DNA from 3 places in the Dorea sp. AM13-35 genome. Region 1 is predicted to be linked to each of the others. Evidence: a T-box and tRNA genes for the amino acid it is inferred to sense, from the RefSeq annotation. Region 1 holds a T-box; the other regions hold tRNA genes.
What was found. A T-box is a leader RNA that pairs with one kind of tRNA and senses whether it is charged. The one in region 1 lies ahead of leuS (leucine--tRNA ligase), so its partner is inferred to be a tRNA-Leu.

Region 1 (7,632 bases):
TTGTTATTATGCTCCATAAATCCGGAAATCGCTGTATTCAGGCTGAAGCTTTCCAGACGGGTTGTGATATCTTTTGCAAGCTTATGACGTTCTTTGATCATCTCTTTGGTAGCTTCGATGTTTGCATCTTTGCTGTCCATAACCAGATTCCAGAATCTCTTCAGGAAACGGTTTACTCCGTCAATACCACGGTCATCCCACTCAGCATCTAACTCCGGTGGTCCTACAAAAAGTTCATACATTCTCAGGGAATCGCATCCGTAATCTCTTACAAGATCGTCAGGAGATACAACATTTCCCTTGGATTTACTCATCTTGATACCGTTCTTACCTGTGATCATTCCCTGGTTGAACAATTTGTGGAATGGCTCATCAAAGTCAATCACTCCAATATCACAAAGGAATTTGGTATAGAAACGGGAGTATAAAAGATGCAGTACCGCATGTTCCACACCACCGATATACATATCTACCGGAAGCATTGCGTCTGCTTTCTCTCTGGATACTAATTCCTTATCGTTATGGTTATCTACATATCTCAAGAAATACCATGAAGATCCGGCCCACTGTGGCATTGTATTTGTCTCTCTCTTCGCATCAGCGCCACACTGCGGGCATTTACAATTTACCCACTCGTCAATTGCAGCAAGCGGAGATTCTCCTGTTCCTGTCGGCTCGTAGGACTCTACATCCGGCAGACGTAACGGCAGTTCTTCTTCCGGTACCGGAACATTGCCACATTTTGGGCAGTGTACGATCGGGATTGGTTCTCCCCAGTATCTTTGACGTGAGAATACCCAGTCACGCAGTTTGTAATTAACAGTAGCTCGACCAATTCCACGTTCTTCGATAATGTGTGGTGCTTCTTTTTTCAGTACAGAAGATTCCATGCCATTCCACTCACCGGAATTAATCATTGTTCCGGAAGCTTCTGTGTATGCTTCTGTCATATTTTCAATTTCTTTTCCGTCTTTTGCGATAACCTGGATGATCGGGATGCCGAATTTTGTTGCAAATTCAAAGTCACGGTCATCGTGAGCCGGTACACACATGATTACTCCTGTACCATAATCTGCAAGTACATAATCAGATAACCAGATTGGTGTCTTCTCGCCATTTAACGGGTTGATTGCATAACTTCCTGTAAATACACCTGTCTTTTCCTTATCCTGCATACGGTCTACATTAGACTTCATGGATGCATCGTAAATGTACTTCTCAACTTCTTCTCTTGTCTCATCTGTAGCCAGGCTCTTTGCAAGTTCATGCTCCGGAGCCAGTACCATAAAGGTTGCTCCATATAATGTATCTGGTCTGGTTGTATATACTGTGATCTTTTCTTCTCTTCCTTCTACCGGAAAGTCAACTTCTGCACCATAAGATTTACCAATCCAGTCTGTCTGCATCTTCTTAACTTTCTCAGGCCAGTCTAATTTGTCCAGATCATTTAAAAGTCGGTCTGCATATGCTGTGATTTTTAACATCCACTGCCGCAGATTCTTCTTGGTAACTTCTGCTCCACAGCGTTCACATTTACCATTTACAACTTCTTCGTTTGCAAGACCTGTCTTGCAGGACGGGCACCAGTTGATTGGGAACTCTTTCTCATATGCAAGGCCCTCTTTGAACATCTTCACGAAAATCCACTGTGTCCACTTATAGAAATTCGGATCTGTTGTATTTACTTCACGATCCCAGTCATATAAAGCTGCGATCTCGTTGATCTGTCTCTTGATATTTTTAATATTTGCTTCTGTGGAAATAGACGGATGTACACCCATCTTAATTGCATAGTTCTCAGCCGGAAGTCCGAATGCATCCCATCCCATCGGATGAATGATATAATAGCCCTGCTGCAATTTATAACGGCTCCATACATCAGAGATTACATAACCTCTCCAGTGTCCTACATGAAGTCCATTTCCTGATGGATATGGGAACATATCCAGACAATAATATTTCTCTCTTTTGCTTCCGTCATCGTTCGTTGTCACATTGACCGGGTTCTTTTCCCAGTTTTCGCGCCATTTTTTCTCGATTGCCTTATGATTATAAGGGATCTTTGACATCTTTCCATTCCTCCTGTTTTCTAAATAACTTTTTATGTTTGATTTCCACCTTCAGAGCCTGCCGGAGGCTTTTTGTATAATAGAAACTGAAATTCTTATTATATAAAAATATAAGCCTCCTCATCTCTAAGAGACGAAAAGGCTTGATTTCCGTGGTACCACTCTTCTTCACCCGGATATACCGGATGCACTCATTCACTTCTGTAACGGGAAGACCCGCTATTATCTACTCCTGTTCAATAATAGAACTCCGAGGCGAGTTGGGAGATTACGCTTGCTGTCTTACACCAACCGACAGCTCTCTGAAAAACGATGATCTCTTAATATTCCTCTTCAACGTTTCTGCGTTATTCCCATCTATTATATGAAGAATGTTAAAATAAGTCAACCCCTATCTTAAGATTGCACCACTCCAAAACGATATTTTTTATTCTACATCTTTCAGCGCATCCAGATCTTCTTCTCCGATACGGACTTTAATGACTTTCTGTACGTTGTAAACAAAGATCTTGCCATCTCCGACACGTCCTGTATACAATGTTTTCTTTACGGTTTCTACTACTTTTTCAACCGGAATACTTCCTATTATTACTTCAACTTTTATCTTCGGAAGCACTGTTACATCCATTTCTACACCACGATATTTTTCTCCGGCGCCTTTCTGGATACCGCATCCCATAACCTGTGTTACAGTCATTCCGGTTACACCAAGTGTATTTAATGCATTTTTCAGTTTTTCATAACGGGAAAGTTTTGCAATAATTACAACTTTATGAATACCTGTCTCTGCATCTACAGGCGTAGTTACCTTCACTGCCGCTGCACGCTGTACTTCTGATGCCGCATCATAATCGCTCTCACCAAGTTCTGTATTTTCATTTACATTCATACCTCCACCTGTAACATCCATTAAACTGAATCCTGCATAAGCAGAAGAAAGTCCATATTCCGTTGCATCCAGACCGATAATTTCCTCTTCTTCCGAAACCCGAAGTCCCAATGTTCTATCGACCACTTTAAACACGATCGTCATTGTAACTGCTGTCATTATCTCTTTTGTCATAATCGTCCTCCTTCTCTCATTACCTGTCTGAAAAATCATGAAATAAAGAAAGGCATGGATTTCTGTCGCCGACATACAAAAAAACACACCTTTGTGTTCTTTATCCCTGTAATGATTATCAGAAAGCAAAGGCGCTTCGAGAATAATCTCGAAGCGCCTTTGCTTTCATGCGGTTTAGTTTAGTGTACGTTTTTTCAGTTGTCAAGTCGTATGTACAATTTTCAGAATTTTATATAAAAATCTAAAAAATAGTTGTTCCTTTTCGTCATTTCGTGTATAATAAGCTCAAGTACTCATACTGATATTATTCAGTAAATCTGATACATAAAGGAGAGTTTGCCATGGTAAATTTATTAACAGGCCCAAAAGGCAGCGGAAAAACACAAACAATGATTGAGCAGGCTAATGCGCAGGCTAAGAGATGCAACGGAAATGTTGTTTTTATCAAAAAAACACATCGCGACACAGCAAGTGTAGCATTTGATATCCGTACAATCTGTATGGATGATTTTCCAACAATTACTAACACAGATGAATATATCGGATTCTTATATGGTATGTACAGTTCTAACCATGATATCGAGTGTATCTTTATCGATGGTATTTTAAAACATGCTGACATTTCTCTGGAAAATATTCCGGAATTTATCGAACGACTGAAAAAACTCTCTAGCGAATGCAACATTGACTTTTATGTAAGCATCAGTGCTGCCAAAGACGATTTATCCGCAGTTAATACTGACGGTTGCACATTTTTAAATTAATGATCTGATCAGGACAACAGCAGGCGGCTTTTTGTATTCAGAAGCTGCCTGTTTTTATATGATAGGAAATTGCATTCCCCATCATGTAAAAAACCTCCGACAGGATGCACATTATAACGCTTATTTAAAAGAATGAAAAAGAGGAACAAACAATGGACAAGAACGAAAGACAAAGACTGAGGCGCCGCCGACGGAAGCTTAGAAGAATCTATCTTCACGTCAGACGCGCTGTTGTAATTCTGATTCTGCTTCTGATCTGCTTTGGAATCTTTTCCGGAATCAAAGCAATTGTACATGCAATTACCGGCTCCAGTCCGAAGACGGAACAGACAGCTCAAAAAAAGAAAAAGAAGGCACCTTCAATTGACACTTCCGGTGTAACCGTGAATGAATTTACGATCAAAGGAAAGAGTAATCCTTCCACAACTTCCCTGACTATAAGTTCCATGGGAGATTGTACACTTGGTACAGATGAACATTTTGATTCTTCGACCAGCCTGCCGACTTACTATAATCAATACGGCGCTGATTATTTCTTCAAAAATGTAAAATCCATTCTGGAAAAGGATGATCTTTCTATTGTGAATTTTGAAGGAACACTGACTACAGAGACAACGAGAGAAAATAAAAGTTACGCCTTCAAGGCGCCACCGGAATATGCACAGATTCTGTCAAACAGTTCGGTAGAAGCTGCCAATACAGCGAACAATCACAGCTCTGATTATGGCGAACAGAGTTATACCGATACAATCAAAAACCTGACCGATGCCGGTATCGCTCCATTCGGATACGATACCGTTGATATCATTAAAATCGGCAAGATCAAAGTCGGACTTACCGGTATTTATGAACTGAATGATCATCTGGATCGCGAAGAACAGGTAAAACAGAATATCCAGGCTTTAAAAGAGCACGGCGCAAATCTGATCATTGTAAATTTCCACTGGGGAACGGAAAAAGAAACCAGTCCGGACACGAACCAGCAGACACTTGCACACCTGGCAGTAGATCAGGGTGCTGACCTCGTTATCGGACATCATCCACATGTTTTGCAGGGTATTGAATACTACAAAGGCAAATCCATTGTCTACAGTCTTGGAAACTTTTGTTTTGGCGGAAACTCCAACCCAGCTGATAAGAATACGATGATCTATCAGCAGACATTCTCTTTCAAAAAGGGAAAAGTTCAGAAAAATGCGAAAGAAAATATCATTCCTTGCTCAATCTCTTCCACATCAGTACGCAACGATTATTGCCCGACACCACTAGAAGGAGATCAGAATCAGGCACTTCTGGATCTGATTAAAAACTATAACGAAGCGATTGCAAACGGAGAATTTAAAACACCTGCAAGCGACAGTTCCGATTCTACTTCCGGAACGACAGATACCACATCTGACGCTTCATCAGATGCCGGCTCAGACAGTTCCACGGATAGTTCGCCGGACAGCGCATCGGATTCTTCCGGCAGCGGCACAACAGACTCGACAGGTACAACGGATTCCTCTACTGATACTGTAGATGGATTGTAGAATCCTAAATTTTTATAAGAACACTTACCGATGTCCCAAGTATTGAAGACTATCTTCATTTGGACTGTAATGGCACAAAAGAACCGGCACACACGCGCCGGTTCTTTTTCTACCACTTTTTGTGTTAATCTCTAAGTCAGTTCTAATCTTCTTTTATTTGTCATCTGCCTGAGCATCTGTCTGGGAAGGCTCTTCTGTTTTCACAGTCTTCTCTGCTTTTTTTGTGCTCTGTGCTGCCTGCTTCTCTGTGACAGTTACAGTGTAAGATGTATTTCTTCCTGAGAAATCTGTTGCAATCATCTTAATATTCACTGTACCTGCACCAACAGCTGTTACATTTCCATCTGCATCTACAGTTGCAACATTGGTATTGTTAGATTTAAAACGTACAGTTGGAAGTGTTCCACTTGCAGGGAAGATATGAATATCACTATTCTTATAAGTATCTCCTACCTGAAGTTTTACATCTATATTTGTATACTCAAAGCTGCTGCATGTTCTTGCCTGTTCCGGTGTCAGCATCTGGATCGCATTGTGCTCCAGATCTCTGGTCCACTGCCACCAACCTCCATCATACAGACTTACTTTCCAGCCTTTTTCATATGCCATCAGAAGAGGCATTGTTGCTCTCCATCCTGTTCCACAGAAGAAGCACACCTCATTTGTCGGATATACATAGCTATCTGCCATAAAACCTTTGAATCTCTCATAAGAAATCAAAGTTCCGTCCGCATTCATATATTCTTCCATTGTGTTCGCATCATTCCCTGCACGTCCGAATACTGCTCCGGCAATCTCACCTTTTTCCTGAAGCATCGGATAGTTTCCATCCGATAATCCCTTGAACTCATCCAGGCTTCGGATACTTACAAGACGGAAATTCTTATCATTTGCAAGTTTATCTTTCAGTTCTTCTTTGGAAACAATATATTCCGGATGTGCCGGAACTGTTGTTCCGAAATCATAATTTTCATCTGTTACAGGTGTATTAACTTTTGTCTCTACTTCATATCCTGCATTTTTCCAGTTTGTAAGCGAACCATTTAACACTTTTACATTTTCAACTCCACAATACAGGAAACAGAATGCTACACGCTCTGTTGCCGGATGTGCACCATATAAGATTACCATGGTATCTTTTGTAATATTATATTTTTTCAATAATGCAGCCAGTTCTGCAGGCTCATGCAGATTTCCAAGATTCTCATCTGTATAGTCAATTGTATTATTTGCATATGCCGCATAAGTACTTGACTCTACCTGACGCACAGAGCAGTGATAAGCTCCTGGAATATGTCCTTCATTATATGGCGCAGCCTCTGTAGATGTATCAAGAATCACATAATTCTTGGATTCTTCCTGTTTTCCATCCATAACGCTCTTAATGTATGCAGGTGATACAAATACATCTGTTTTCTTTGCGCTTGGAACTTCTTCCGGTTTTGTCTCTGCTTTCTTTACTGTTACAGTTGTTTTTGCTGTCAGATATTTACCCTTGCTGTTTTTCTGAGTCAGCTTTGCTGTAATTACCGTTTTACCAGCACTTTTTGCTGTTACCGTTCCTGTGGAAGATACAGTTGCAACTTTTGTATTGCTGCTACTGAATTTTACAGGTGCATATACTCCCGCCGGACTTACTGTTGCCTTAACAATTGCTTTCTTTCCATTTGTAAGACTGAGAGCTGCCGGAATGGATACCTTACTTGGTTTCAGATCTTTTACTTTCAGTTTTACAGAAGCTTTTACTTTCTTGTTTACTTTGGATGTTGCTGTGATCGTTACACTTCCGGTTTTCTTTCCTTTTACTGTACCTTTGCTGGATACAGAAGCAATTTTCGTATTACTTGACTTGTATGTAACGCTTCTGCTTGCATTCTTCGGGCTGACACTTTTTACAGAAATCTTTGTTGTCCCCTTCACATCAATAACTTTGCTGGAAACCGACGATGTTACGGTCAATTTTTTCGGTTTCACAGTTGCTGCCTGTGCATCCACAGATGCAACTCCTGCGGATGTTACCGTTACTGCCACAGCAGCCATAACGGCAAGTGCTTTCTGGATTCTTCCTCTCATAATCCTTCCTCCTTTTTTCGTACAAGTGGTATTCTTTCATTATAGTGGTTTGTTGATTTTTTAACCAATCGGTATTATTGATAATCAACTCTATATATTCGTGTTTCCTATAATTGTTTTTCCATATAATT
Region 2 (7,632 bases), on a different contig from region 1:
GGATGTGCATGAGACACAGCTATTGCAGGTTGTTTGCGCATATCGTCTCTTTATGCCATTTGCAAGCATTACCGTGTCAACAAGAGAGTGCGCACGCGTGCGAGATCATCTCGTAGGTATTGCGGCTACTAAGATTTCTGCAGGAGTCAGCACCGGAATCGGAAGCCATGTGGAAGACATCGAGGACAAAGGCGATGATCAGTTTGAAATTTCTGATGGCAGAAGTGTGAAGGAAGTTTATGATGCATTGCTGAAAAATGATCTGCAGCCGGTCATGAGTGATTATATTTATGTATAGAGAATTATAAGATATAAAGCGATTATATTTTCGTAAAGAAATAAAATGCACGAAGCGATTATATTTTATGTGTGAACAAGTAAAAGATATAAAGAGATTATAGTATGTGTAAAGAAATAAAAAATACGGATGATAGATGTACAAATGAGAAAGTGCAAGGGTTTCATGTAGTTGCAGTGACAAACCGTACATTAAGCAAGAGACCATATTTAGAACAGATCCGAAAAATTTGTGAATGGGGACCGGATGCCATAATTTTGCGGGAAAAAGATCTGACCGAAAAAGAATATAAAGATCTTGCAGAGAAAGTGCTGGCAATTTGCAAAGAGTATCAGGTTCCATGTATTTTGCATACATTCTATCAAGTGGCGATGGAATTGCCGTGTGACGGCCTTCATTTGCCACTGCCATTGTTACGGGAAGTGACGGCTGGGAAAAGTGCATCTGGGCGGTGGAGAGAAAAATTTGCGAAACTTGGCACTTCTGTACATTCTGTAGAAGAGGCCATAGAAGCAGAAAAACTCGGTGCAACCTACATAACAGCAGGGCACGTTTACGCTACAGACTGCAAAAAAGGGCTGCCGCCGAGAGGCTTGCTCTTTTTACGAGAAGTCTGTGAAGCTGTGGATATTTCTGTATATGGAATCGGTGGAATAAAATTCCACATGGACCAGTGGATAGAATTGGGAAAATGTGGAGCAATTGGTGGGTGTATCATGTCTGGCATGATGAAAATGTAAAAAACCGCAAAAGGGGACGGGGATTTTCTAGAAAATCCCCGTCCCCTTTTGCGGTTGCACCTGTCCCTTTTTAGAAAATCCCCGTCCCCTTTTCTAACCTGCTAAATGCATCAGGTTGATTAAAAGGATCCAACTAAGTCCGTAATAGGATACGACGGCAACAAGGTCGTTGACGGTTGTAATAAGTGGACCGGATGCGACAGCTGGATCGACATGTATTTTCTTGAAGAAGAGAGGAATACATGTGCCAACGGCGCCGGAAATAACCATTGCCAATAACAGTGAAGCACCGATACAGCCGGAGACTGCATAGGCGAACAGGAAACTCTTTCCTTTGAAAAGTGCAATATACAATCCAATTAATACAAAGGACAGAACACCAAGGATAAAACCATTGGAAAATGCAATTTTCATTTCTTTTAATACAAGTTCAAATTTTTGTTTTCCGGTTAATGACTCGTCCATGAGGACACGAATCGTAACAGCAAGCGACTGTGTACCGACATTTCCGGCCATATCCAAAATCAGTGACTGGAAACACATAATTAATGTAAGCTGGCTTACAACTGTTTCAAATAATCCGACAACAGAAGAAACAACCATGCCAAGACCTAACAGAACCAGAAGCCATGGAAGTCGCTTTTTAATACTCTCGCGCAATGGCTCTTTCAAATCTTCTTCAGCGGTCAATCCGGCGAACTTTGCATAGTCTTCACCCATCTCGTCATCAACCAGGTCTACCATACTCTGGGATGTGATGACACCTAGCAGTTTGTTTTCATTGTCAAGAATCGGGATAGAATCCTCGGAATAATCTTTTAACTTTTCAATACAATCATCAATCAGTTCATTTCCATATACATAAGGATAAGACGTTACGATCAAGTCTTCCAACGGCTGATCCTGTCTTGCGATGATCAGATCTTTCAGATCCATAGCACCATAAAAAGTCTGTTTGTCTGTCACCATAAATATAGTAGAAATATTATCATTTTTTGCCGCCTGGTCAATAAGGCTGCTCATTGCCTGCTTGACCGTGAGATTTTCACGGATCATAATGCAGTTGGTTGTCATTTTGCTACCGATTTCTTCCTCGTCGAAAGAAGCAATAACGGCGATGTCTTTTCTGGCATCATCATCCATCAGTTCGATAAAAAGATTCTTTTTGTCTTTTGGAACCATCTGCAAAACATCTACAACGGCATCTGTTTCCATTGCAGACAAAATTAATGCCGCTTTTTTGACATCAATTTCATTCAAATATTCTGCTGCTTCTTTTTCATCGGTGTGTTCAAAGATATCAGAAAGCATATCCAGGTCGAGAATACGACAAAGTTTGACACGCTCTTTTACGGTCAGTTCCGGAAAAACTTCTGCGAGATCATTCTCGTGGTAGTCTTCCAGTTTGTTTCGCATAATGCCCGGAGAGGTGTTGCTCCGGATGATTTTTAGAATCTCCGGTGTGTAATTCTGTGTTTTATTTTCCATTTTTACCTCCAAGTTGCTGTGTGATTTTCAGTTGTTTAAATATCCTTAAGAAATGAATTTGTGCTGTCTTAAGAAATGAAAATCAGGGCATGGAAAATAGAATCAAAAATTATAGAAAACAACAGCATCGACTGTTGCTTGTTCCCGATTCTATATTCTTACTTCGCCCGTGACTATCACAACCGTCCATGCTGTTCACCTGCCTTTAAAATAATTTTAGAAATGATTGTTGGAATTATTGCGAAAATTGCAAAATCTCCCGTAGAATATTATAGCCTTTTCGATAATGAGGCGCAAGTGCTTTTATATGTAATAAAGTAAATTTACATCGTTTTAACAGAAATACATTTGTCAAAACACCAAAAAAACAAACAAAAAAGTGAGAAAATGTGAATTATGATTGACGGAAAATGTGGAAAGTAGTATTATGTTCCTATAAACCTACTGAAAGAATATGTTATAAAATGGAGGGCATTAAGAAATGGCAAGAGTAGCATTTACAAATGAAAAAGAAGCTACAGGAAAAGAACTGGAAGCTTATCTTGAGTTAAAGAATCAGGGAAAATTAACAAATATGAAAGAAGCACTGCTTCAGGATTATGCAACATATGACGCATTTATGGGATGGTATACATCATGGAACAGACTGGTTGAAATTATTGGACAGCGTGCAGCAATTGTTTATGCACATTCTGTATCTTCAACAAACGGATGTCTTCTGTGCTCCTTATTCTTCGTAAGCGACCTGGCAGAGATTGGAATTGATCCATCTAACTTTGAACCAACTGAGAAAGAAGCACTTCTGAAGAGTCTTGCAGAGCAGATCGTTAAGAACCCTACAAAAGTATCTGACGAGACATTTACAGAGTTAAAGAAATATTACACTGACAAAGAGATCGTAGTTATTGTTGGATTTGCATGCCAGATGATGGCAACAAATAATTTCAACTCTGTATTACAGATCGATGTTGACCAGAGACTGATCCCAATCCAGGACAAGTTTGAGCCTGCAACATGGAGAGATGCTATTAAATAAGTTTCGCAGGAAAATAGTAAGGGAACGAAAAAGACTTCATTTTTGGGCGTGCCCAGAGTGAAGTTTTTTGTTTTGTTCGCCAAATACAGATCCTTGTGCAAGCACAAATCTGTACTTGGCTCATCGTATACACAGAGACAAGATACGCTCTCGAGAATCTTGCTCTGATTAGCGGTCGTTAAATGCTGTCATGCAAATATGATGCATTTGCTTCGTTACAATAAAAAAAACTCTTGATTACTCAAGAGTTCTTATCGCTAGTGCGGAGAAAGGGACTTGAACCCTCACAGGATAAACTCCCACTAGAACCTGAATCTAGCGCGTCTGCCATTCCGCCATCTCCGCTCGCTGACAAAAAGTATAATATCACATTCTGGCAGATAATGCAAATGTTTTTTTTCATTATTTTGAAAAAATATGCAAATTTTTATTTGCATTCAATTGCAAAACGAAAGTCCATACTTTTTATCCCATGCTTAATGAACTTCAATTCCATTGACTTCCAGATGTTCATCAATCGGAATAACGAGACATTTCCGTCCGTCAATTTCTCGGGTTTCAACGAGATCAGACCGCTCCGGGTTTACTTTCAGAACAATATCCGGAGTTTCAATCTGGAAAGTCTTTCTGCTTGCAATATTGGCGGCAAGTAATGTCTGTTTTTCGCCGACCACTTCCTCAAACTCCTCATCGAAAGTTTCGAGATGTTCCTGGGAAGCGCCGCTTCTGGCAAGAAGATTCTTCATTTCCGGTTTGCCGAGTTCTAGCGGTTCCGGTGTTTCTTTGGCTTCTTCGATCATTTCATTCAGATTATCGTGAATATTTCTTACAACTTCATAATCACAATCTTCCCCCAGTGTGTCACTGATGATCGTTTGGAAAGATGCTTTCTGATCTTTTGCGGTAAGTGGGATCTGGCTTCCGAGAACATTTTCAATGAAGTCCGGCTGCAGCTCTTCTGGTTTCTTGGAGTAATACAGAACTCCGTGAAGATCACTTGCACGGTCATTAAATGCCGGGAAGAGGAAACCTTTGACAGGTAATTCCACAAACCAGTCGCGGATACGGTCCTCAATATTGTTCGTCTCTGCATTGTATGTAAGTCCCGCTTTGGTAAGATTTACCGGACAGATACTGCACATGATATGTTCATATACAGTATCGGAAGCATCGAACATCTCCAGACCGTCTGAAGATTTGCCCGGCACATCATAGACCGCATGGATCAGTATGATGTAATAATTTTCCGGGTAAATATAATTTTCAATGACCTTATCGTAAAATTCCTCAACCAGAAGATCATCGGTAAGCTTGCTGTCACGGAGCTTTAAGAGAAATTCCTGCGTTCCACCCGGCATCTCCTGCTCTGTCGGAAATTCCATGTTCATCAGATTTTTCCCAAGTGTTCCGGATAACGTATGTTTGAAAATATCAAAATATTTGAAGGCTTCTTCTTCCGGCATGGAAAGAAAAGCCTTTTTCAGTTCTGTCTTTTTTTCTTTCTCGTGATCCACATAGCAGCCGCAAATACGTGTAATTGCACAGTTTTCCGGCGTGAACTGCTTGCGGATTTCCAGTACTTCTTTCTTGTTCATAGGTCATACACTCCCTTTTTCAGACTGACTTCAATGTTAGCATATCATGACTTTGTTTACAAGTTTGCAGTGTCAAAATAGATGAATACAGGAGTGGAAAGTGCGGTGGAAATTATGTGATTTTTATAACAAAAAAGAGAAAGAAAATAAGTAGAACGGCGTACAGAAAAAGATTGTAAAGAGAGGTGAGAAAACGTATAATAAGAAGTAGATATGTGTCAAAAAATAGAAAAGAGAGGGTAAAAAAATGGGAAATATCTTTGACATTTTAGGACCGGTTATGATCGGTCCATCAAGCTCCCACACAGCAGGTGCAGCGCGTATCGGTCTTATTGCAAGACAATTGTTCGGGAGACAGCCAGAGAAAGCTACAGTATATCTGCATGGCTCATTTGCTGCAACGGGGAAAGGACACGGAACGGACAAAGCACTGATCGCAGGATTATTGGGGATGCTGCCAGATGATATGCGGATTCCGGTAAGTTTTGATGTAGCAAAAGAAGAAGGCATGGAATTTACAATTGAGAACAAGGACATTAAAGGTGCACACCCGAATACAGCACAGATTGTGATGGAAGCAGAAGGTGTTCCGACGATGAAGATGCAGGCACATTCCATCGGTGGTGGTCGTATCAAAGTCTGCAAGCTGGATGGAATAGACGTGAATTTCAGCGGTGAGACATGCACTTTGATTATTCGAAATATAGATGAACCTGGACGGATCATGGATGTATCAGCAGCACTTTCCAAAGCGGAAATTAATATTGCGACAATGCAGGTATTTCGCGATAAACGTGGCGGCTGTGCAGTAATGGTTGTTGAGACAGATCAGGTGATTCCGAAGGAAGCAATCGAAGATCTGGAAAGTAAGCCGGGAATTATCCGGGTAAAATTCCTGGATCCGAACGGAGTAGAGTAAGAATAGTAAAAGGAGATAGAAGCGTATGTCATATCAATCAATGGAAGAAGCGCAGCTACGCTGCAAAAAAGATGGCATTCCATTCTGGAAGGCTGTACAGATAGAAGATGCAAATGAAAGAGGAGTTACACTGGAAAACTCCTGGAAACAGATGACAGGTATGTGGCAGTCTATGCTGGAAAACCTGGATGCCTATGAAGAGAATCTGGTTTCACAAAGTGGAATGGTCGGAAAAGACGGCGGTCAGATGGATGCCTACAGAGAGAATGAGAAACCGTTATGTGGCGATTTTATGGCAAAAGTTATGGCAAATGCATTGAAAATGGGCTGTAATAATGCATGCATGAAGAGAATAGTAGCAGCACCGACTGCTGGAGCATGTGGTGTACTTCCGGCAGTTCTTGTTACTTATTACAGAGAGTATCAGGTGCCGGAGGAAACGATGATAGAAGCATTATATGTAGCAGCAGGTCTGGGACAGATCATAGCCAACAGAGCATATCTTGCAGGTGCATCAGGTGGATGTCAGGCTGAGATCGGTTCCGGCTCCGGAATGGCAGCAGGTGCAATCTGTCATGTACGTGGTGGCAACAGTGAAGTGATCGCCAATGCATGTGCAATGGCGATTAAGAATCTGATGGGACTGGTATGCGATCCGGTAGCGGGACTGGTAGAAGTCCCATGTGTGAAGAGAAATGTCGGAGGTGCAGTGAATGCACTGGCAGCTGCAGATATGGCGCTGGCTGGAATTACAAGTAAGATTCCGATCGATCAGGTGATTGATGCAATGAAAGATGTTGGAGATAAGATGGATGTTACTCTTCGTGAGACGGGTATCGGTGGTGTCGCAGGCACACCGGCAGGACAGGCTGTTGCAGAAAAACTGGGTATGTAATATATCATTCCAAGATTACAGATGATTAGTGATGGCAGCAAGAAGGAGCAGACAGAATGACAAAAAAACAAAGAGCACTTGAAGTAATAGAACGTTTGAAAAAGAGATATCCGGATGCGGACTGTACATTGGACTATGATCAGGCATGGAAGCTACTGGTAAGTGTGAGACTTGCCGCACAGTGTACGGATGCCAGAGTGAATATAGTTGTTGAAACATTGTATGATAAGTATCCGACGGTGAAAGCGCTGGCACAGGCTTCACCGGAAGAGATTGAAGAAATTGTCAGACCATGCGGACTTGGCAAAAGTAAGGCAAGAGATATCAGCGCCTGCATGAAGATTCTGGATGAACAATACGACGGAAATGTACCGGATGATTTTCAAGCGCTTCTGAAACTTCCAGGTGTTGGGCGTAAAAGCGCAAACCTGATTATGGGAGATGTGTTTGGAAAACCTGCGATCGTTACAGATACACACTGTATCCGGCTGTCTAACCGGATCGGACTGGTAGATGGAATCAAAGATCCGAAGAAAGTAGAGATGGAACTATGGAAGATCATCCCTCCGGAAGAAGGAAGTGAGCTCTGCCATCGTCTTGTATATCACGGAAGAGAAGTCTGTACAGCACGGACAACGCCACACTGTGACAGATGCTGTCT
Region 3 (7,632 bases), on a different contig from region 1:
CGCAAATGCTGTATATGCTTCATAGCAGGCTTTCGTTCTCCCGTCTGCTTTCTCATCAATCATAAGTCCGAGCTGTTCTCTTGCGACATCTTCATACATATAATCGCTTTTCAGTGGATTCAGAAGATACGCCGCAACTGTCGCATCAAAACAATTCGCCCTGTTTTCTATCGGCAGTTCAGCTATGACATTTTTCAGATCAAATACAACAAATTGTCCGGCTTTCTGCTGAATCTGCGAGACTTGCTCTAATAACCATTCTGCGGAAATCTCTCCACCTGTAAGAATTAACGCTGTCTTTTCCTGTGATGCACAGAATGCAACTCCTCCAAGAGCTGCCTGCATGGCAAATAATGGCAATACATTTTCTGTATCTTTGTAAACAGCCGCGCCAACAACTTTTGCTTCCTCAAGCTTCTTCAGATATGTTTCTGCTTCCTTCTTTGTCTTGATCGCACAGAAAGTCTCTTCAATCGATGGCGCTTCTGGCTGTACATCAAAACGGGATAACAGGTTCTTAAACTGTAATCTCTGGAAATATGCATAAGCCTCTTCCGTATAGAGATTACCCAGTTTTGCTTCTTCAAAATCATATTCCACATCCGCATGTACTTCAATCGTCGCCAGAGTCTTACTTAATACTGCTAGATCCCAGTGTTCATTTAACGCCTTGGATGCTCGTGGTGGCTTCAGCTCTTCCACATGCTCATGTGCATTCTCAATAGAATGATATTCGGTAATGATCTTCGTCGCTGTCTTCTCACCGATGCTTGGAACTCCCGGAATATTATCGGCAGTGTCACCCATCAGCGCTTTCAGGTCGATAAATTCAACCGGATTCACCTGATAGCGTTCTTTTACATCTGCCGCATAATAATCTTCCACTTCGGTGCGTCCCTGCTTCGTCTTCGGGATTCGAATCTTCACATGCTCTGTCGCAAGCTGCAGAAGATCTCTGTCACCGGAAATCACAGATACTTCCATGCCCTGTTCTTCTGCTCTTCTCGACAGCGTTCCAAGCAGGTCATCTGCCTCCAGTCCCGGCTGCTCGATAATGCGCACTCCCATCGCCTTTAACACTTCTTTGATCACCGGAACCTGCTGACGCAGTTCCTCTGCCATAGGCTTACGCGTTCCTTTGTACGCATCGTACATCTTGTGACGGAACGTCGGTGCATGCACATCAAAGGCCACCGTCAGATACTCCGGCTTCTCTTCTTCTAATATTTTAAACATGATCGTCAGAAAACCATAAATGGCATTCGTATGAAGCCCCTCTGAATTTGTCAGATCCGGAAGCCCATAGAATGCCCTGTTCAATATACTGTGTCCGTCGATCAGAACTATTTTCTCGCTCATAAAAACAACACTCCATGTATTTTTTCGCTACCTTAATACTATACACCAAATCCTTTGATTTTAAAAGTGCTTTTCTTTTTCTTCTTTCTCTTCTTCCTCAGCCTGGATAAACATCAGGACAAATACAACAAAAAGCAGGATACACACGGTATATACAGATTTTGTGCCAACCCCCGTCGTCAATTTTGTACTGATAACTGCGCCGAAGATAAATGCTGCAATAATTCCGTAATACTGAAGACTGTTATTGCGTACTTTCCGGTCTCTGTGCACACCGGAATAAAAAAGATTCTCGGTAGCTGTCCTTAAGTTTCCGGTACACATCGTTGTTGCGTATTTCTTTCCTCCGCCAAAAGCCCTGAAACTCTCTACCTGCATAGAGCAGACGAAAGAAACTGCCGTATTGACCAGATCATTGCAAATGCCTTCCGGGACAAAAGAAACTGCCAGCAGTACAAGAATCTCCAGTGCGATAACGATCTGACGCCAGTGGATCTTTGTGCTGTAGCGGAAATTCAGTTTTACAATTTCCGTAATCATAACTCCGACCATAAACGCAAGGATCGGTAAAGTATACGTTGTTATTTTTTCAAAATTCTGCTGTGCAATATGAATCCCGAGAAGGACGATATTTCCCGTCTGTGCATTGGCAAATACGCCGCCCCGGCTTATATATGTATAGACATCCAGATAGCCTCCTGCAATCGCAAGAAGAAGTCCTATGAAATAAGACTCTGAAACCTGTCTTTTTAACTGTAGCATGAACTTACTTTCACATCCTTTATTTCTCTTTTTTCTGTAAATATGCCGCTCTTCCCTCTTCGTAAAGGTTGTTTCCCTCGCTGTCTATCACGACAACTAACGGCATCTCTTCTACATATAATCTGCGGAGCGCTTCCGCCCCAAGATCTTCATAAGCGATCAATTCTGCTTTTTTGATACATTTTGCAAGAAGTGCTCCGGCGCCTCCGATTGCTCCAAAATACACACCGCTGTATTTCTTCATTGCTTCAACAACTTCCGGAAGTCTGGCACCTTTTCCAATCATGCCTCTTGCACCTACAGACATCATCGTCGGCGCATACGCATCCATACGACCGCTTGTTGTCGGTCCCGCAGAACCGATCACATGTCCCGGTTTTGCGGGTGTCGGTCCGACATAGTAGATCGTTGCGTTTTTGGGATCAAATGGAAGTTCTTCTCCTCTTGCAAGCGCCTCACACATCCGCTTGTGTCCTGCGTCTCTTGATGTATAAATGGTTCCGGTCAGATACACGGTATCTCCGGCATGTAATGTTTTTGCAAGTTCCTCTGTCAAAGGAAGTGTGATATGTTTTTCCATTTTAGATCACCTCCGTTTTATGTCTGGTCACATGGCAGTTGATATTGACTGCACAAGGCATACCTGCGATATGCGTTGGCAATGTCTCGATATTCAGCCCGATTGCTGTCGTACGACCGCCAAATCCCTGTGGTCCGATTCCAAGCTCATTGACCTTTTCAAGCATCTCTTCTTCCAAATCTGCATAGTATGGATCCGAATTTTTGGAATCTACCGGACGCATCAGCGCTTTCTTCGCAAGAAGTGCCGCTTTGTCAAACGTACCTCCGATTCCGACACCGATCACCATTGGCGGACATGGATTCGGTCCTGCTGTCTCAACGACTTCCAGAATAAAATCTTTGATGCCCTGCAGTCCTGCAGATGGCTTGAACATACGGATCTGGCTCATATTTTCACTGCCAAATCCCTTCGGGCCTACTGTGATCTTCACCTGTTCTCCAGGAACGATCTCCGTGTAGAGCATTGCCGGTGTATTATCTCCGGTATTTCCTCTGCGCACAGGATCTTTCACAACAGATTTGCGCAGATAACCCTTGTCATATCCTCTTCTTACGCCTTCATTTACCGCTTCTGTAAGATCACCGCCTGTCAGGTGTACATCCTGTCCGATTTCAAGGAAGACACATGCCATACCGGTATCCTGACAGATCGGTACTTCCTGTGCACCTGCAATCTCATAATTCTCTATAATATTGTCTAACACGCCTTGCGCAATCTCCCAGTCTTCACATGCACGGCACTTCTCGATTGCACCTTTCACATCTTCCGGAAGAAACTGGTTCGCCTGAATGCATAATTTTTCTACAACTTCTGTAATTTTTGCTACATCAATTTCACGCATTATGCAGTACCTCCATTGCATTTTTATTCACTTTTTCTATCATATTCTCTTTTGGCAGATTTTTCAATTCTTTTTTCAGATCATACTGGGTACTCATATGCCAGAAAAATTCTCCTGTAAATAAAACTTTATGCATCCAGTCTTCTTTAAGCCATGCTCCGATCAGCCGTCTCACGGAATAAATCCGTCTGCTGGCATCTATCTGTTCAAGCTGAAGTTCGTACGGTGTCATCTGCTTTGGATAATGTACCGTATTTCCATTATATTTTGCCCAGTTTCTATGTATCAGACGGTCTTTATTTGCCTCATATGCCGGTGTCCCCGGTACAAAATACATGCTCTGGATCAGTACGCCCTGAATATGATTGCGGATCACGAAATCCGCCAGTTCTTTTCCACAACCCTTTTTCTGATTGTCCGACCCAAGAATAAATAATCCACGCACGCTCAGTCCATGTTTCTGGATATTGCGGATAGATTTTTCAATCTCTTTTCTTGTACTCTTTTTGTGATAAGTTTCAAAAGATGCATCATCAATAAACTCGATACCCATATCTAGCTCAAAAAATCCAGCTTTCTTTAACAGCTCTAACATCTCATCATCGAAACCCACTTCATATCTTGCCTGGATATTAAAACGATATTTGATTCCGCTGTCTATGATCGCATGCAGGACTTCCATTGCCCATTTCTGGTCAGCAAAGAAATTATCATCCGTGATCCACAAATCCTGCACAATTCTGTGATTTCCTTTTTCAAAAAAATCAATGGAATATTTAATATCTTCTATAATATTTTCCGGTGTACGTTTTCTGACACATCTGCCAAAATGTTTCACAAGCGCACAGTAGTCGCAGTTATGCGGACATCCTCTAGAGGCATGTACCTGCGGCCAAATCGTCATATGTTTTGTCATCTTCTTATAATTATGAATCAGACTTCTGTCCGGAATCACATCGATATTTTCCGGCGGAACCGGCTTTCCTGTGCTGTAAAATTTTCCCTCTTCCAGCCAGGCGTATCCAGCCGTATCCGGTTTCTTTTTCTCCTGTATCATTTTTATAAGTGGAAGAATCGTCTCATCACCTTCACCCAGCATCACATAGTCGCAATAATTCACTGCTTCTTTCACATTCATGGATGCATGTAACCCACCCATCACAATGGTTGCATTCGTATGCTCCTTCAAATATGTTGCGATCTGATACCCGCGAACCGCCGCATAAGTAAAAATGCTGATAAATATAATATTCGCATCCTGAAGATCCTTCATCGGAATCTTAGAAATCGACTCACTGTACATATAAGTATCCGGATACTCCCGCTTCACAATCGTCGCAAGTGTATTTAAGCCCACCGACGGTGTGCGGATATAGCGGTCATATACGAAATAATTTAAAATTGTGGGTTTATACGGGCGATTGCCCGGCTCAATAAAACGAATTTTCATCTGTTTCTTTCCTCCACCCTGTCTTTTCTCGTTTGCCGTTATTATTATAAGCCTCTTTTCTATTTTTATAAAGAATTTTCTTGACATTCGTTTCAAAATACATTATCATAATTTTGTTGCTTTGAGTAACAAGTATGCGGATATGGCGGAATGGCAGACGCACAAGACTCAAAATCTTGCGAGGGTGACTTCGTGTGGGTTCAAGTCCCACTATCCGCAGGTATTAAGAAAGCAGTAATGATTTTTTGTCATTACTGCTTTTTCTTTACATAAAGGCTTCTTGTTTTTGCATATTCCACTATTTCAAATCATTTCAATAAATCCGCTATCCGAATCTCAAATCCCGGATAAATTCCTACCAGTATCATCTCATCAAAAGAATACTGCATGAAATTCTCCTGCATGCCAAAGGAATGCGAAACAACTTCAACGATCCAGTCCGGCGCTCCATTACATCCCTTATCATCCAGTTTATCCGGATCACATATTACGGATATATCCGGTTCCACATAAGTCGTATCATCTTCGTTCAGGAACACTGCAAATGGAGCTGCATATACTTCGTTTTCCTTCCGGAAGCGCATAAATATCATGAATTGTGTAACCATGCTCTTTTTGTAATGGCATAATCCCCACCGCCTTTCTTATCTACATCGGGAACATTGCCGCATCCAGCGAAGTCAGATCTTTCTCCCGGATGGAATACACGCCATCATCGTCCTTCTCGATCTGGACTTTACGAACTTCCGCTTTCCCATACTCCGGATTTTTAAGCTTATCAGCCATGAGATCATACATTTCCTGCAGCATCAGCTCATTGAGCTTATCGTCTGACGGAATCTTCTTTAACGTCTTCATCTTCGCTTCCAGCTTCTTCGTCAGCTCGTCCTGTAATCCTGAGAAGCACTTAAGCGGTTTCACTTTTACTTTCACCGAGAACCCCTCGTCTGTTTTTTCGGCGCTCTGCACTTTGTAATTCGCGGCTTTTAAAATGTCCTGAAACAGCAGGCGGAACTTCTCTGTCATCTTTTCGGAAGCACCTATACTGTCCAGACCACTGCTCTGCATCATCGTATCAATATTTTCCTGATATAAGTTCTTTACTTCTTTCTCCGTAGCATCTGTCTGCTTCTTGTATTCCTTGAACTTCCCTTTATAACTGGCATCCAGTGTTGCCGTCACATAGGCTTTTGCGTCTTTTTCACGCATCCCGCAGCCGGACAGGAGTCCCACAAGCAGTATGCAGACAATGAAAATACTTCCATATTTTTTAAGAACCATCTTTCTACTCATATCTTTTTCCTCCATTTTCCCGTAAGCTATCGCTTATAGCCTGTCTTTACGATACCTTACAGGATGGAAGTTTTCAATATGTATCCGTTTATTTTACCAGTTTTTTTCCGATATCAAAACAGTCAAATGTCGCAAAATAGTCCTTTGGTGTCTCAGCGCGTCGAATGAGCTGTGCTGTGCCGTCTTCTTTCAGTAACACTTCTGCTGATTTTAATTTGCCATTGTAATTGTATCCCATTGCAAATCCGTGTGCGCCGGTATCATGGATTACAAGCAGGTCTCCAATATCGATCTTCGGGAGCATACGGTCGATTGCAAATTTATCATTATTTTCACAGAGAGAGCCTGTGACATCATATTTGCAGTTGCATGGTTTGTTCTCTTTGCCCATAACTGTAATATGATGATAAGCACCGTACATTGCCGGACGCATTAAGTTTACAGCACATGCATCTACACCAATGTATTCTTTGTATGTATGTTTCTCATGGATTGCTTTTGTAACAAGACAGCCGTACGGTCCCATCATGAAACGTCCAAGCTCTGTGTAAATCTCAACATCTCCCATTCCTGCCGGTGTCAGCACTTCTTCATACACACGTCTTACGCCTTCTCCGATCACACGGATGTCATTTGGCTCCTGATCCGGGTTGTAAGGGATACCGACACCACCGGATAAGTTAATAAATTTAATATGAACGCCTGTTTCTTTCTGTAATTTGACAGCCACTTCAAAAAGAACTTTCGCAAGCATCGGATAATATTCATTCGTAACGGTATTACTTGCCAGGAATGCATGAATACCGAATTCTTTCGCACCTTTTGCTTTCAAAATCTTAAATGCCTCGAAAATCTGCTCCGTTGTCATTCCATACTTGGAATCTCCCGGATTGTCCATGATGTCATTACTGATTTTGAAAAGTCCGCCCGGATTGTATCGGCAGCTGATCGTCTCCGGAATATGTCCGATTGCTTTCTCAAGAAAATCAATATGTGTAATATCATCCAGGTTGATGATCGCACCTAATTCTTCTGCTTTTTTGAACTCTTCTGCCGGTGTATCATTGGACGAAAACATGATGTCATTTCCTCTTGCTCCGATTGCCTCTGATAGCATCAACTCTGTATAAGAGGAACAGTCGCATCCACATCCATATTCTCTCAGAATATTAATCAGGAATGGGTTCGGAGTTGCCTTTACAGCAAAATATTCTTTGTATCCTTGGTTCCATGAAAATGCTTCTTTTAATGCTTTTGCATTCTCGCGGATCCCTTTTTCATCATAAAGATGAAATGGAGTCGGATATTCTTTTACAATCTCATCAAGCTGTTCTTTTGTTACAA

Region 2: it has a tRNA-Leu gene. The T-box ahead of leuS (leucine--tRNA ligase) is inferred to sense a tRNA for this amino acid. The anticodon was not compared.
Region 3: it has a tRNA-Leu gene. The T-box ahead of leuS (leucine--tRNA ligase) is inferred to sense a tRNA for this amino acid. The anticodon was not compared.

What each region holds. Positions count from the first base shown of each region.
Region 1 is NZ_QUCZ01000004.1:204,861-212,492, reverse strand. It holds gene leuS (leucine--tRNA ligase) at 1-2,069, opposite strand, end outside; T-box leader at 2,196-2,415, opposite strand; partial or broken gene DW152_RS13580 (P-II family nitrogen regulator) at 2,497-3,114, opposite strand; gene DW152_RS06665 (hypothetical protein) at 3,474-3,896, shown strand; gene DW152_RS06660 (CapA family protein) at 4,049-5,428, shown strand; gene DW152_RS06655 (Ig-like domain-containing protein) at 5,582-7,501, opposite strand.
Region 2 is NZ_QUCZ01000006.1:164,874-172,505, forward strand. It holds gene thiH (2-iminoacetate synthase ThiH) at 1-298, shown strand, start outside; gene DW152_RS08490 (thiamine phosphate synthase) at 403-1,038, shown strand; gene mgtE (magnesium transporter) at 1,132-2,526, opposite strand; gene DW152_RS08500 (carboxymuconolactone decarboxylase family protein) at 3,008-3,562, shown strand; tRNA gene DW152_RS08505 (tRNA-Leu) at 3,824-3,907, opposite strand; gene DW152_RS08510 (DUF4317 domain-containing protein) at 4,039-5,157, opposite strand; gene sdaAB (L-serine ammonia-lyase, iron-sulfur-dependent subunit beta) at 5,405-6,076, shown strand; gene sdaAA (L-serine ammonia-lyase, iron-sulfur-dependent, subunit alpha) at 6,102-6,971, shown strand; gene DW152_RS08525 (endonuclease III domain-containing protein) at 7,028-7,632, shown strand, end outside.
Region 3 is NZ_QUCZ01000001.1:421,302-428,933, reverse strand. It holds gene polA (DNA polymerase I) at 1-1,359, opposite strand, end outside; gene DW152_RS02050 (YoaK family protein) at 1,420-2,121, opposite strand; gene DW152_RS02045 (Fe-S-containing hydro-lyase) at 2,141-2,701, opposite strand; gene DW152_RS02040 (fumarate hydratase) at 2,703-3,545, opposite strand; gene DW152_RS02035 (B12-binding domain-containing radical SAM protein) at 3,538-4,995, opposite strand; tRNA gene DW152_RS02030 (tRNA-Leu) at 5,132-5,214, shown strand; gene DW152_RS02025 (Uma2 family endonuclease) at 5,304-5,603, opposite strand; gene DW152_RS02020 (hypothetical protein) at 5,644-6,288, opposite strand; gene DW152_RS02015 (diaminopimelate decarboxylase) at 6,377-7,632, opposite strand, start outside.